Regions from separate parts of the Paenibacillus sp. FSL H8-0168 genome, predicted to be linked through region 1. Evidence: riboswitches for the same ligand, from Rfam matches in the RefSeq annotation. Region 1 holds a riboswitch; each other region holds the start of a gene.
What was found. A riboswitch is a leader RNA that binds a small molecule or an ion and turns the genes downstream of it on or off. The one in region 1 is predicted to bind thiamine pyrophosphate.
Positions count from the first base shown of each region.

Region 2: it holds a riboswitch for thiamine pyrophosphate, as region 1 does, so the genes downstream of both, MHI21_RS02400 (ABC transporter substrate-binding protein) here and MHI21_RS04865 (ECF transporter S component) in region 1, are expected to answer to the same signal.
Region 3: it holds a riboswitch for thiamine pyrophosphate, as region 1 does, so the genes downstream of both, MHI21_RS14145 (thiamine phosphate synthase) here and MHI21_RS04865 (ECF transporter S component) in region 1, are expected to answer to the same signal.

Region 1 is NZ_CP151948.1:1,061,201-1,064,320, reverse strand. Features, by position in the region: gene MHI21_RS04870 (ABC transporter ATP-binding protein) at 1-1,400, opposite strand, end outside; gene MHI21_RS04865 (ECF transporter S component) at 1,400-1,996, opposite strand; TPP riboswitch at 2,245-2,356, opposite strand; gene MHI21_RS04860 (TatD family hydrolase) at 2,400-3,120, opposite strand, start outside.
Region 2 is NZ_CP151948.1:520,457-523,576, reverse strand. Features, by position in the region: gene MHI21_RS02410 (bifunctional 2',3'-cyclic-nucleotide 2'-phosphodiesterase/3'-nucleotidase) at 1-746, opposite strand, end outside; gene MHI21_RS02405 (pyridoxamine 5'-phosphate oxidase family protein) at 967-1,401, opposite strand; TPP riboswitch at 1,672-1,781, shown strand; gene MHI21_RS02400 (ABC transporter substrate-binding protein) at 1,973-3,016, shown strand; gene MHI21_RS02395 (hypothetical protein) at 3,024-3,120, opposite strand, start outside.
Region 3 is NZ_CP151948.1:3,210,812-3,213,931, forward strand. Features, by position in the region: gene thiO (glycine oxidase ThiO) at 1-1,024, opposite strand, end outside; gene MHI21_RS14145 (thiamine phosphate synthase) at 1,089-1,682, opposite strand; TPP riboswitch at 1,947-2,055, opposite strand; gene MHI21_RS14150 (ABC-F family ATP-binding cassette domain-containing protein) at 2,149-3,120, opposite strand, start outside.

The sequences.
Region 1 (3,120 bases):
CATATATCGGTACAATATCGACGAACAATTTCCGGGTCATGCGTGACCATCACAATGGCCGTGCCTGCCGCTCTCAACTGCTCCAACATATCCAGCATGACAAAGGTATTACGCGCATCCTGACCAAAAGTCGGCTCATCCAGCAGCAGCACTTCCGGCTCACGGATCATGGCCGTAGCAATACTCAACCGCCTTTTTTGGCCTAACGAAAGCTGATACGGATGACGCTCGTCCAGCCGCTCCAATCCGAACTGTACGAGCATCCGATCCACCCGCTCCCGGCACTGTTCAGCACTAAACAAGCTCTTGGGTAACGAATACTCTAGTTCCTTTCGTACGGTATGCGCTACGAATTGCAGCTCGGGATTTTGAAATGCGAACCCGATACGCTCTGCCAGTTGTTCTGTACTGCCTGCCTCAATTCCGCGCACGCTATAACGTCCCTGTGTGCGAAGTAAGCGCATCATGGAGAGCAGCAGCGAGCTTTTGCCAGCCCCGTTTTCACCGACCACGCCAATCCAGTCGCCAGGCTTCACCTGCGCATGCTCCACATAAATCACTGAACTTAAACCGCGGAGACCACTAAAATGTTCCAGCTCCAGCAAATCAATCCCCGCACCGTTCTGTTGTGTCACTGATTCACTCCAACGTGGCGAAGACGATTCATTCCATACTCCCGGGTACCACACGCCGTACTCAGACAATGCCTGCCGATGCACATGAAATACTTCTTCTGCCCTTCCATCCGCAATGATCTCCCCTTGAGCAGAAAGCACCACAATCCGATCCACATCATGGACGATTTCATTAATTTTATGCTCTACGATCACCAGCGTTTGGTCTACCGAAATGTTGCGAATGGTGTCCCAAACCTGTGTGGTGCCTTCCTCGTCCAACAAAGCCGTGGGCTCATCCAGAAAAAGCACTTCTGGCTCCATAGCCAGCACAGACGCAATCGCCAGACGCTGCTTCATTCCCTGTGACATGTTGCCAATGGGCATGTGTATATCATCCGTCGATAGACCAACCTGTATCAGCAGCTCGCGAATACGGGATTGCATCTGTTCCCGGGGAATCTGATTATTTTCCAACACAAAAGCCAGTTCCTCGTCTGCATATGACATACAGAACTGCGTATCAGGATCTTGAAATACAATACCTGAGACACTTGGGATTACAGCAGCATCGCATTTCATGGGCACTTCTATCGTGCGTGGAATCAGACCGCTTAACACTTGGAGCAGTGTTGATTTACCGCATCCACTCGGTCCCAGTAGCAGCAGCTTTTCCCCCTTGTGGACAGACAAAGACATATTGTGAAAAAGCAGCTCTTGCTCACCGGGGAATTTCAACCGTAGACGGGTGATCGAAGCCACCACATCTTCGGTTGCCCGGCTCATCAATCCAGCCCCTTATAATCTTGTTCCGTTGCAGGTCTCAAACTTCGTGTAACTCCGGTTACCTCCAATGCCTTAGCCAGATAGAACGCGAATACCCCGGCAATCACAATACTGCCAATCATCCGAAATCCAATATACAAAACATAGTTCCAGGTCGAAAGCTGATCAATATACCCGTAGCTGAAGTCTAAAATCAGAGAAGCGACAGCCGCCCCAGCCGCAGCTAGCGAAGCAACCCATAGGTTTGCGTTTCGATACAGAAAAGCCGCAAAAAACAGCTCCGCTCCCAAGCCTTGCAGCAGGCCATAGTACAAGGTGGACATGCCCCATTCGCTTCCCAAAAAAGCGCTGACCGTTGCCGCTGCCACCTCTGCCAAAATCGCAACACCCGGCTTGCGAATGATGAGATAAGCAAACGTGCCTGCCATAAACCACATGCCATACATCAGTTGCTCGGCGTGTAGACCAAATGGTTTCATCAAATCATAGGCAGGTCCCCATATTTTGTAGACCAACCCGAACACAACAGATATCACAATCGTGACCAAAATATCAGTCAGCTTCAACCCTTTGGACGCTCTTACAGCAGTATTCATTATTGCGTGCTCCCCTTTTTCCTTATAATTGGCCTCTTGGCCATAAAAAAAGCTTGTCTGGAGCTGAATCTCCAGGCAAGCTTTATGCGCAGTAAAAGGTGAAGCACCATACAAAACATCATTCGTCGATATGCCTTATATAACCAGTAGTCTAAGCTACTACACTGATACCAAGCCAAAGTCAGGGTCAAGGTAAAATGCTAGGACATACATTGAATCTATCGACAACCGCAAAACAAGCGGCATTCCTGTATAGTGTTCTTGGTTTCTCTACGCTGGCATTACCCAGATCAGATTTCACGGTCAGTGGCAAGGGCCACCCTCTCAGCCTGACTTTCTCAAGCTCCCGACAATGCTCTTTTAATTCACTATAATATATACCACATCTATGGCTTTGACAATCCTATAATCCGAAGAAACGTTTGGCTGTCTCCGTCGTCGCGATTTCGATCTCCATCATGCTTCGACCTGTACATTCGGCAACCGTAGCAGCAATATGAGCGAGATACACGGGCTCATTACGCCCTTCTTTGGGCTTCACGGGCAAATTACGCGGGGTCAAAAATGGAGCATCCGTTTCAATCATCAGACGGTCCAAGGGAATATCTCTGACCAGTTCACGCAGATGTTTGCCACGCCGTTCGTCGCAAATCCAGCCGGTGATCCCGATATACAGTCCCATTTCTACATACGTATGCAATTCCTGTTCAGTGCCAGTAAAACAATGCACTACCGCTTTATCGACAAGCCCTTGATACTCCCGAAGCATAGCGACAAGGTCCTCATGTGCATCTCGTTCATGCAGAAATAACGGCATATTCAGCTCACACGCCAGTTGGATTTGCTCCCCAAACCATCGACGCTGCACATCACGTGGCGAAAAATCACGGTTATAGTCCAATCCGCATTCCCCTATGGATACGACCTGCGGCTGACCCGCCAGCTGGCGGAGCTGCTGAATCGTGTCTGCGCTGCAGTCTTTGGCATCATGGGGATGCACGCCAGCTGTCGCATACAGCTTGCCCGGATAACGTGCTGCATACTGAGAAGCCTCCCGACTGCTGCGGACACTGGTCCCGGTAATAATCAGCGGTGAAATCCCTACAGCCGCGGCTCTCTCTACC
Region 2 (3,120 bases), 540 kb from region 1:
GTATGTGCAAGCACGACAATAATGTCAGCCCCTTCTGTTTTCATTTGAGGAATAAACTTTTTGGCTGTTTCCACAATATCCTTTGTAACGACCTTATCCTTTAAATTGGCTTCATCCCACTGCATAATTTGAGGTGTGACCAAGCCGATGACACCCACTCTGAGTGTATGCTCTTCGCCCTTCTCATCCATTACTGTTTTATCAAGAATCTGATAAGGGGTAAAATAATTTTTAGTAGCTTGGCCCTCTTTATCAACATAAACGTTCGCATTTACATAAGGAAAATCAGCTCCCTTGAGCGACTTCTCCAGAAAGTCGAGACCGTAGTTGAATTCATGGTTGCCCACTGTAGCTGCATCATAGCCCATCAAATTCATCATCTTGTAGACCGGATGGACACCGCCTTCTTTCTCAAAGGTTTTGTTTCTGGCCATATAATCGCCTAATGGGTTGCCCTGCAGCAAATCACCGTTATCGAACAGCATACTGTTTCTTGTTTCACTACGTGCCTTCTGGATCAAACTGGCTGTACTAACCAAGCCATATTCGTTGGTTTCTTTGTCCGAATAGTAATCATAGTTCATCAGCGACGCATGAATATCCGTTGTTTCCATGATCCGCAAATTCACCGTAGCGCTATCGCGAGAATCGCTAGCTGCCCAGGATGGAGCGGCCGAAAACACCAGCATGCTACAAGCTACAACGGCTGCTGTAAACCCTTTAAACCAATTTTTACGAAATAACAAAATATACCCCTCCTCATTAAGGTGTATGCCTCATATACATACTTTTGCACATATATGTAAGCCTTGAACCCACCATTTCTATTTTAATCCAACGCCACGCAAAAGAGTAGTCATTTACTTAAATTATTTATGAAAAAATAATTAATTTTCTCAAAAATAAAAAACCAGCAAACCTCCTAAAAAACTCGGAGATTCACTGGTTTATCCATTTATATTCTCATTATTTATTCCACACTTGGCGCTCCGTTTGCTGACCCACATACTCAATGCGAGTCGGATTCACGTCCAGAATGACATAATCGGGATCATCCGGTCCGGAAAACCATTCCTTCAAGGAATCGTTCCACACTTGTTTGCGGAGCCCCTCATCAGCTGTAATCTGGACAGTAGCCTCCACTTCTACGACTTCCTTTGTACCGCCAACTTCATAACCCAGCAGCAGATAAGCATTCGGATTATCCTTTAGCTCATCCACTTTATGCGTTTTGCGATCTGTCGCCAGATGAATGTTCATTCCATCGTTAAAAAGGGCCATATAGCGTACTTTCGGTTTGCCACCCTCTACCGTACCTAACGAGCAAAATTTGTTGTTATCCAAAGCCTTCACAATGGCTTGTTCTAGTTGGCTGCGATCCAATGTTTCCGTTTTACCCACAGTACAACAACTCCTTTTCACGAATTAGAATTCTCTACGGCCATGCCATTGGGCACCAGCCCATCTGAACCTACCTGCGCAGCTGTTCTGAAAATAACATGACCCGATCAGATCGGATTGATGCATGCTCATTTTCAGATCAAAGCTCACAGTAAAAGTGTACCCTGTCGTTCGGCAAATGAACCGTCATCTCTTCCTCCATGCTGGACAGACCCGCATTCAAGGCATATAATCGTCGTAGTAAACCCGAATAAATGAACCCATTAAACCATACAATGCCAGGGGTGCTGGAATCGGCCGGCTGAGAGTGTGTCCCAAGACACTGACCCTTACAACCTGATCTGGGTAATGCCAGCGTAGGAATGCTTAAGCAAGATGTGCCTTTTTTACATAGGACCATCCCTTACTTTGGTATATACAAGCGCAAGCGTCCCGGAACCTCGGGGCGCTTTTTTGTTGAAGATTAAGTTGTTGGAAAGATCGCGTCCGACAGATGTTATTTTTATGAAAATGGGGAACCTAAGCTGTCTGATTGGACGGATAACGGGTAATTAAAGGAGAGAACACAACGATGAAGCGCATGAAAATGTTAAGCCTGGGACTGATCAGTCTGTGGCTCATGGCCCTGACCCTGACCGCTTGCGGTGGAAGTCCCTCCACATCCCAAGAAGCGGCTCCCGCTACCAACACTCAAACGTCTACTCCGGCAGAGGAGCTCAAAGATGTTAAAGTCGTGCTCGACTGGACACCCAATACGAATCATACGGGACTCTATGTTGCCAAGGACAAAGGATTTTACGAAAAAGCGGGTTTGAATGTTCAAATTATTCAACCTGGTTCAGGCGGAGCCGATCAAATGGTTGCCTCTAATGCTGCACCTTTTGGTATCAGCTACCAAGAAGGCATCACACAGGCTCGTACGCAAGGCGTGCCGCTTGTATCCATCGCTGCAGTGATTCAGCATAATACCTCAGGCTTCGCAGCCCCGGTAGATCGCGGAATTAAGAGCCCGAAAGATTTTGAAGGTAAAAAATACGGCGGTTGGGGCTCTCCCGTAGAAGAAGCGGTCATGAAATCCATCATGGATTCAGACAAAGGCGATGTGAGCAAAGTGAAGATCGTCAACATGGGCAATGCAGACTATTTTACAGCCGTGAAGCGGGATATCGACTTTGCCTGGATTTTCTACGCATGGACCGGAATTGAGGCCCAGCTTCGAGGTGAGCCATTGGATATGCTGTATGTAAAAGATTATTCCAAAAGCCTCGATTACTATACACCTGTAATTGTGAGCAACGAACAGACAATAAAAAATGATCCAGAACTGGTCAAAGCGTTCATGGACGCTACCGCACAAGGCTATGAATACACTATCGCCCATCCAGAAGAAGCCGCGCACATCTTAGGCAAAGCTGTACCGGAGCTGGATAAAAAACTGGTACTTGCCAGCCAAAAATGGCTAAGCCCGCGTTATCAAGACGATGCCGCGCAATGGGGTGTGCAAAAAGCGGAGGTATGGCAAAACTATTCGGACTGGATGTACGAACGCAAGCTGCTCAGCAAGCCTTTGGAAGTGGATAAAGCCTTCACAAACGACTTCTTGCCCAAGCGCTGATCATTTGTTAAAACGCAAAATAAGACCGAACTAAAGAAGTGAACGAAGCGCCACTACGCAGTCGGATGGTGCCTCCCATCGCTGTTGTACCCAGATTTCTTTTA
Region 3 (3,120 bases), 2.1 Mb from region 1:
GATAATGCCCGACTGCAGCATATACGCCCTCGACCTCAGGAACAGTGCCTATAAAAGGGTAACCTGATGCAGCCTGCGGACGTAAGCCCGCCCAAGTGCGTATAAAAGAAGCTTCACGGACGCGCGGCAGCCAGGCAGAGGCACGTGCCAGCAAGCCCTTCAAGCCTCCTACGGTCACTTGTTCGTCATATTGATGCGGAAGGCTCGTTGCCCCAATCCAAAGCTCGTTATTCTGTTTAGGCACGAGGTAAATATCATCAGCATAAATGGTGTATTCTAATGGGTGATCCTTCAAGGAGACCGCTACTGCTTCGCCCTTGACCGGATAAAGTGGATATTCAAACCCAACCTGCGCCAGTAATTTCATGCTATCCAAGCCTCCAGCAATAATGACCTGATCGCAGGAAAAAAAGCCGCTATCTGTTCGGACACCGCAAACTCGACCATCCTGTATGACCAGTTGCTCTGCCCGTGTACCAGACCATACCGTTGCTCCCAGCACCGCAGCAGCACCTGCATAAGCACGACAAAGCTGGACAGGAGCCACTTGTGTCTCCTTTGAACGATATATTGCTCCGATCGCTTGTTCATCCAAACCTGGAATTCGTCGGGCCAATTCCCTCGCATCCCACCAGATAGGACAATCATACTCTCGCGTTTTAGCAGCTTTCCAGCGTTTTTGGCCTTCAGTTTCCGTACGGAAAGGGGTCACAAATCCTTCTGTACGGAATTCCACCGAAATACCCGACAAACGCTCCAGATCACAGACAAGCTCAGGGAATGCATCTCGACTTCTGCGAGCAAATCGTGCCAGCTCAGAGTCGGTGAACTCTTCACTTTCCGCTGCCAGCATTCCAACCGCTGCTCCTGAGGCTCCCTCACCCGGGATCAATCGTTCCAGCATGATCGTACTTCTTCCCTCCTTGGCCACATGATAAGCAATGGAACTGCCGATGACACCTCCACCTATGACCAAGCATTCAGCATGTCCTATCGCTCTTGCCTCTGTGTGTATCTTTAGCATTTGTTCCGTGTCTCCTCTCCATAAACCATTCTGCTTTCAGCTTGCCTCTACTCTCGTTTTCTCGCTACAGGCTGTGAACTACAAGATCTGCCATTCGCCTATATTCCATCGCAGCTGCAACGGGCGACTCAGCCTCCCATATACCAGACATCACCGCAATTCCGCTTGCTCCGGCCATATAAAGCTCCGGGATATGGTGCGGTTGTATGCCGCCCAGCGCGATCACCGGAATGTTCGACAGCCTGCAAATATGTTCAAGCTGAGCTAAACCCCGCGGTACAATACCGGGCTTACAATGGGTCTCATATACGTGACCATAAAGTACATAGTCTGCTCCTGCCTGCTCGGCAGTCTGCGCCTCCTCCAAGGAATGCACAGACACTCCACAGCGTGTACTCTTTGAAAGTAGGCCTTTCACATCCACAACAGGTAATCCATTAGCTGGTAGCTGGACGGTTCCAACCAAAGTAAGTAAAGCTACATCCACACGATCATTTACTACAATTTGTTGCAAAGGAACTTCCTGCTCCACCATGCTGCGAGTCAAAGAAAGCAATGCAGAGGCACCATTCTGTTTTAAACGTGCGTGTACATAATGAACATACGGACAAATCATAGCAGCCACTCGGGCGGCTTGTGCAATAGTGCCCTTTTCCATCGAAATTGCGTGTAATTCGATTTTGTCTTCACCTCACATTGGATTAAAGGATTTAAGCTTAGCAGCCACGTCTACCAGCAGTAATGAAAGGGGATTGTATGTGAATCCGTCTACGGAAGCTCGAACAACTTAAAATGAACGAAACGCAAAAAAACCACTTCCCCAAGGAAGTGGTTTAACGAACGTCCAATAATCGAACGGACCATGATATCCGTATACGTGTATCGTCCCACGCACAAACAAAATAAAGATGGTGTTGCCTTGTTTGTACGGCGCTCACTTCCCTACGCTGGCATAACCCAGATCAGGTGCAAAGGGTCCGAAATCCATTTATTCCGTCTCAGCCGCATGGGCGGCTCCCCTAGTGTGACTATTTTATTGTATAAGCTATAGATAGCTTAGCATATTTTCCTAATTCTGCAAACCCCACTTCGTGTGAAATATGCAGAACTGGATTTAACTGATTTTAGTTAACTTTACTTGACCACTCTTCCACATTCCACGTTTTGGTTACCCAATCCTCGTAAAAGTCCGGTTCGTGAGATACAAGCAATACCGTCCCTTTGTATTCCTTCAAGGCACGTTTCAGCTCATCCTTTGCTTTAACATCCAAGTGGTTGGTAGGCTCATCGAACAATACCCAGTTGCTTTCACGCATTAACAGTTTGCAAAGACGGACTTTAGCCTGTTCTCCACCACTAAGCGCAGATAGCGGACGTGTGATATGCTCATTTTTCAAACCGCAGCGCGCCAAATGCGCTCGTACTTCATGCTGGTTCAAATGCGGAAATTCATTCCACACGTCGTCAATCGGTGTAATTTTCTCTGCCTTTACTTCCTGCTCAAAATAAGCGGGCTGCAAAAAATCACCTTGATAGGTTTTTCCACTGATTGGCGGAATTTTTCCCAATATGGTTTTGAGCAATGTCGATTTACCGACACCGTTGTAGCCAACAATTGCAATTTTTTCGCCACGTTCAATCGTCATGGACATTTTAGGCAAAAGGGCATGTGTATAACCAATCTCAAAATCAATACCCTCAAATACCGTCTTTCCGCTTGCACGTGCCTCTTTGAATTGAAAGGTTGGTTTTGCGGCTTCTTCAGGCTTATCAATACGTTCGATCCGATCAAGCTGCTTTTCACGGCTCTTTGCTCGGCCTGAGGTAGAAGCACGCGCTTTATTACGCTGAATAAAATCTTCCTGTTTCTTAATAAAGTCCTGTTGCTTCTCATAAGCATCAATATGCTGAGCTTTGTTCAGATCCGCCATTTCAAGAAACTTTTCATAGTTAGCTGAATAACGGGTCATCTTGGCAAATTCAAGATGGTAAATAACATTAACGACCTGGTTCATAAACTCAGTATCATGTGAAATAAGAATAAAAGCATAGGGATAATCCTTCAAATAGCGCGTAAGCCATTCAATATGCTCTAC